Regions from separate parts of the Blautia sp. AM42-2 genome, predicted to be linked through region 1. Evidence: riboswitches for the same ligand, from Rfam matches in the RefSeq annotation. Region 1 holds a riboswitch; the other holds the start of a gene.
The links. Region 1 has a riboswitch for cobalamin ahead of DW915_RS08200 (hypothetical protein). Riboswitches for the same ligand answer to the same signal wherever they lie in the genome.
Positions count from the first base shown of each region.

Region 2: it holds a riboswitch for cobalamin, as region 1 does, so the genes downstream of both, DW915_RS07750 (sirohydrochlorin cobaltochelatase) here and DW915_RS08200 (hypothetical protein) in region 1, are expected to answer to the same signal.

Region 1 covers NZ_QUIM01000005.1:154,880-158,012, reverse strand. Annotated here, with positions in the region: gene DW915_RS08200 (hypothetical protein) at 1-1,443, opposite strand, end outside; cobalamin riboswitch at 1,725-1,927, opposite strand; gene DW915_RS08190 (DUF885 domain-containing protein) at 2,047-3,133, shown strand, end outside.
Region 2 covers NZ_QUIM01000005.1:47,569-50,701, reverse strand. Annotated here, with positions in the region: gene DW915_RS07755 (hypothetical protein) at 1-247, opposite strand, end outside; gene DW915_RS07750 (sirohydrochlorin cobaltochelatase) at 387-1,691, opposite strand; cobalamin riboswitch at 1,986-2,179, opposite strand; gene DW915_RS07745 (amino acid ABC transporter ATP-binding/permease protein) at 2,243-3,133, opposite strand, start outside.

The DNA.
Region 1 (3,133 bases):
CGGTTCCGGAGTTGGAGTTGCGGTTGGAACCGGAGTCTCACTCGGAGTCGGGGTTGCAGTCGGGACCGGAGTCTCGGTCGGCTCCGGTATCGGAGTTACTTCCGGTGTTTTACTTCCCGGAACTGCAAGATAAAGCTGCTTTTTGGTGTACCAGGTTCCGTCTTTCTTTCCAAGAACGATCGGAACGGTTGTGCCGGCTTTGTCCGCATCTACTTCAAATGTAAAGGAATAACCGCCGTTTGCTTCCTGCATTCCCTGGATAGCCGGTGTTTTTGCAAGGTCATCGTTCTTTCCAAGATACAGTTTATCAAATGATACGTTGTTTGTTTTCAGTGTAAGAACGAGTTTATCGCCCTTGTTGATCATTGTTGCCTCGGAGATGACGAACATTTTGAATACGCTGCCGTCCTCTTTGGTAACCGGTGCTTCTACACTGGCTGGCTTATTCGAGGAATCCTCACCTGGATTTTCGCTTGGAGTCTCGGTTGGTTCCGGTGTTACCGTCGGGATTGCATCGGTGCTGTGGATCGTAACGGTTTTATCAGCCCATGTTTTTTTCTTGGCTGAGCGAACGGCAACATCCATCTGTTTGTCAAGCTCTTCCACCGGAATTTCAAAACGATATCCGGTCTTTTCTGCACCGGTCTTCGTATCCGTATAGGTTTCGCTTCCTGTCGGAGCAATCCAGCTCTTTTCATCTGCTGCGGCAGCTTCTGCTGCTGTTCCCGTATACAGGTAATCATAGCCGGTTCCACTCAGCAGAATGGATGCTTTCAGTTTTCCATCTTTTACGATGAGTCTGGAAGAAATCACACTGAACATGCTTCCGGTTGCTTCTGCAGAAGTCTCATACTCACCATCTGCCGGTTTTGCTGCTTCCGCTGCTTTTGTTTCTTTCTTCTCGGCTGTATTGGATGTCTCATTTTGGGTTGTTTCTTTTACTTCCGTTTTCGGCTGTTCTGCCGCCGGACTGGTATTCTCTTTTACAGCATCTTTGGTTTCTTCTTTTGCCGGTGTTTCTTTTCCAGCATCTTGGGAAGTCTCATCTGCTGCTTCCGGCTCTTTTTCTGTGGTATCGGCAGTCTCTTCACCGTCTTTTGCAGTGTCCTCTGCAGTATCTTCCGAAGCATCCTCATCTGCGGATGATGTCTCGGTCTCGTCAGATCCTGCCGGTGTCTGATCCTCTGCAGGCGCGGCCGGTGTTTCCGTCGGCTCTTCTGCCGGAGTCTCTGCAGTGCTTTCACTGCTCTCGGTTTCTGCCGGTGTTGTTTCCGGTTCTGCCGTCTCTGCTGTTTCTTCGCTCTGCGGCGCTTCCTCTGCGGCTGCGCTGCTTTCTGTCTGTGCTGCTTTTTCCTGCATATCTGCTAATACGCTGGCAGTCGGGCTCATGATCATGGACGCCGACAGCAGCAGTGCCAGAAATTTGCTTGAATTTCCTTTCATAACTTCTCCTTTTCTTCGGATCTCCTTCGCGCATCTGCTCCGGATTCCGTCTGACTTTTTCAGGCAGCTGGGCGGTGCCTGTCCCCGTCAATGATGTCTCCCTGCAAGTAATCTTGTTTTTGAGGACACATTTTTTCTGCGAAAAGACAAACAGACATCTGCTTTTTCTGCAAAAGAGTTTCTCCACCGGAGCTCTTTTTCGGACGCATGGCGACAAAAAAGCAGATGTCCGATTTTACTTCGTACATCTTTCCATGAATATATATGCTTTTATCGGAAGCGATTCACTAACCTTTCCAGCAGGTTTCCTGACTCGCAGATCTTCACGGCAGCCGCGCCTTCTCATGCGTTTCGCACAATGGCATTTCTGCAGCTAACACTCCTGCTTACAGTGACCGGATCGCTCAGGATTTCCACCTGATTCCCTTTTATCTTCGCGGATTCTTTTTCAAATCCGTTCCGCACTGAAAAGTCCCTTATTTCATTCGTTACTGATTATAGCAAAGCCGTTTTGGAAAGTCAAATGAAAGGCCACGGAAAAAGCGCATAAAATCAGCATTTTTTACATACTTTATGATAACTGTCCGCACCGGAGCCTATTCTATGAAACCAGCTTCTCTGCACCGCCGCATCCTGTTCCCTCTGCTTCTGTGCGGCGGACTTCTTTTCGCCCTGCTGTTCTGGTATTTTTCCCCGTTCTTTTCCCCTGGTGAGAACCGCCGGTTTTCCGCGTATGTGGAGGAACGGTTCCACTCCGAGGTAACCTCTTCTGCCATCACGCTCCACTATACCCTCGCTGATCCGGCTTCCCGCGGAATTGCCCCCGGCACCGCCTCGTTCGGCACGGTTTCCATCCCTGACCGCACCTCGTATGATGCCCTGCTGCAGAGTGTGGAAACAACGCTCACATCCTTTCATCGAAACCGCCTCTCCGCGGAAAATCAGATCACGCTCGATCTTCTGCTCTACGAGCTGAACTGCGAGAAAATGCCGGGCAGCACCAGCCTTCTTGCGGAACCGCTCGGTCCGTCGCTCGGGATTCAGGCACAGCTTCCCATTCTGCTCGCGGAGTACCCGTTCCGCACACAGCAGGATATCGCCGACTACCTCCATCTTCTGCAGGATCTCCCGCGCTATTTCTCCGATCTCATCGCACTCGAGCAGGAAAAATCCCGGCAGGGCGTGTTTCAGAATGACCTTGCGGTCGATGGCATTATCCGCCAGTGCAGTGCTTTTCTCGCCGACGCGGATACACCGGAAAGCCATCTGCTCCACACCGTTTTTCAGAATAAACTGCAGGCGTCTTCACTGTTTTCTGAGGCGGAAAGGAATCTCTGTCTGCAGACGCATGAAAAACTCCTTATCTCCTGTGTTTTTCCCGCCTACCGCTCTCTTTCCGATGCTCTTTCTTCACTCCGCGGCAAAGGAACACAGAACGCCGGCGGTCTTTCCCGGCAGGAAGGCGGACTTTCCTACTATGCGTATCTTCTCCGCAGCCGCGTCGGTGTTGACGCTTCACCAGAGGAGCTGACCCGCCTTTTAACACAGCAGCTTGCGGACCAGTGTGCCGAAATGCAGATCATTCTCGATCAGAATCCGTCGCTCTCCCTCTCCGAGCAGGCGCTCGTGCTGCCGTTCTCCACGCCGGAGGAAATGCTTGCCGATCTGCAGAATGCCGTTTCTGAAGATT
Region 2 (3,133 bases), 110 kb from region 1:
CCAGCTCTGATGCGTTGCTTTCTCCTGCAGTCTCCGCTGCCGATGCGCTTTCTGCTGAAACATCTGATGTGGATGTACTGCTCTCTGCCTTAGATGCATCCTGTACAGAAGCGGAAGATGCGTCTGCCGCAGAAGACGCAGATACTGCAGATGCAGAAGATGACGCTGCATCCTTTCCGCCACATGCGCCGAGCATGGATACAGTCAGTGCTGCTCCAAGAAAAAGAACTGCCAATTTTTTTCTCATAATAAATTTCCTCCTTGTATCACCTTGAAGCGGATCTTTTTCATCCGCTCAACTTAAAATCCGACAGCACACTGAGTCTCTTCAGCCGTACTGCCGGATCTTATTTTACTCTATTTTACGTTCGGAATGCAACCCCTAATTATTCAGCATCGTCCTGAACGCCGTTGCCGTCCATAGCTGCCTTGGTATGCTGTACATACAGCTGCTCAACAGCATCAATTCTTCCAAGACCTTCGATCTGAGTGTCGATCTCGTCGAATGCACCGGATGCCTCAAACTGGCTCTTCCAGGAATCCTCATCCTCGCCTGCCATATCGTTGTTTGCGTGGTCACCTGCAACAACCATCAGCGGCCGAAGAATTACTTTCTTGTATCCGGCTGCTTTTACTGCCTCGATCACGTTCTCGCAAGCGGTCTCTTCCGGCTTGCCCTCAACGGTTCCGATGAATACGTTTTTGTATCCAAGAGTATCCATCTGTGTCTGCATCTGGCTGTAGGTTACATTTGCAGTGTGGGAAGTACCATGTCCCATAAATACGAAAGCAGTGCCGTCCTCTGCTGCTGCATCCAGACTGTCATAATTTGCAGATTTTACTGCCTGTGCCGTGATTGCTTCTGCAACGGCCTGTTTGTCCTCGTTGATTACGGTAGCGTCACTTCCAACCTCGCCAAGCAGCGGCTCTGCGATGGTTACGGACTCAAATTTATCTTTATAGCTATCTACTGCTTCTTTCAGCTCGTCGTACTCTGCGCCGTGCATCAGATGAGTCGGCTGAATAATCAGTTTTTTCACGCCATTGCTTACAGCTCTTTCCAGTGCCTGATCTACGTTGTCGATCTTCTCGTCATCGCGGGCCTGTACATGGTTGATGATGATCTGTGCAGTGAAGGCACGTCTTACGGACCAGTCCGGATATGCAGCCTGCAGAGCTTTCTCAACGCCTCCGATATCCTCAGCACGGCTGTCGTTGAAGGAAGTACCAAAGCTTACAACCAGAAGCTCATCCTCGCCGATCTCGTCTCCGTTTAACGGATCATCCTTGGAAGCATCCCCTGTGTCTCTTCCGAAGTAATCCGGATCTGCGTTCTCTCCTTCTACAAGTTCCTTCTGCGCGTCTGTCAGGGCATCCCATGCCTCTTTTGCTTCTTTGCACTGCTCGTCGGTGTTATCATTTCTTTCCTGTACATAAATTGCGTCAATCAAAGCTGCCACTTTATCTGCTGCCTCCTGGTCTGCATCTGCGGATACCTCTTCAGATGCAGAAGATGCGCTTACGCTGCTGCTTGCTGCTGTGGTGTCTTCCTCAGATGCGGAAGATGCACTTACGCTGCTTGTTGCTGTGCTGCTTGCGCTGCTGCTGGATGCGTTGCTGCTTCCGCATGCGCCGAGCATAGATGTTACCATAGCTGCTGAAATTAAAGCGACTACAAGTTTCTTTTTCATTTTTGTTTTCCTCCCATTTGCTGGTATCTTTGCAACAACCAATATCGGGGACGTTTTACATTTCAAACTATGAGAAACACGCTCCGCGAGTTTCTCAAGTTATCGCTGCAGTCGCTAAGGTCTCGTGCAAGCACGGACTTTGGCTCGTTGCCCGCGTAAATAGAAAGAAGCCCTTTCGTTTTTCAACGAGGGGCTTCCAGTATTTTCATCACAAAGAAAACCATCTCACCCGCTGTGGGGCAAATGTCCGCTTTCCTGTTTTGTACTGCCAGTTCCTCGTGGCACGAACGTAACGTTCCTGTACTGCGAAAGGCAGGTCTCCCGGCTCATTGCTTCAGGATTTGACTCCAGCGCATCGGTCTCCTTCCCGGTTTCCCAGTGGATCATTCCCCTGCTTGCAAAATACGGTGACGAGTTCGTGCAGGATTCACACCTGCTTCCCTTTTCACCGGACACGTATGTCCGACACCTTACACATCGATATTTAATTGTCTTTTCTTTAACGACTGTTAGTGTAGCACATCGTCTTTTCTCTGTCAAGTGCTGTAAAATCAGGAAATCCGGCCATTTTCCATTTCATATACCACATCCGCGACGTTCATCGTGGACACTCTGTGCGATACGAGCACAATGGTTTTCTCTTCTGCCGATTCTTTCAGGGATTTCAGAATAATTCCTTCATTTAAGGAATCAAGATTCGATGTCGGCTCGTCCAGCAGGATCATGGATGCGTCATGCAGGAATGCCCGCGCGATACCGATCCGCTGTTTTTCTCCGCCGGACAGCGTATCGCCGAGTTCTCCGACTTCGGTGTCGTAGCCGTTTGGCAGTGTCATGATGAAATCATGTATGGACACCTTCTTCGCCGCCTCCATAATTTCTTCCCGCGTCGCGCCGGGTTTTGCAATAGCGATATTGTTCGCAATCGAATCGTGGAACAGGTGTGTCTCCTGCGTCACATAGCTTTCCATATCGCGCAGATGCTTTGTCGGGATTTTGCGGACATCGGCTCCGTCCACGGAAACGCGCCCCGTCTGGACATCCCAGAAGCGCATCAGAAGTTTTAAGATCGTCGATTTTCCGGAACCGCTCGCGCCGTGGATGCCGGTGATTTTTCCCGGTTCCAGTTTCAGCGAATACTGATCCAGAATCGTCTCGTCTTCGTAGGCAAACGTTACATTCTGCGCCTCGGCTCCTGCAAATGCGTGGTCACCGCCGGATGCCGCATCTCCCGGAATTTCCTCCACCAGCGGCGCTTCCTCGAGAAGGGAAAGCACACGCTCGCCGCTTGCCAGCGTCTGATTCAGGTTATTCGACAGGCTGGACAGCGCCACGACCGGGCCGAAGGAACCCATCATCGCGATTGTGCAGGTCAGGACTCCCTCAAATCCGATCCCGCCTTTCGTGTAAAGATAGATCGTCAGTGCCAGCATGCCGAACGA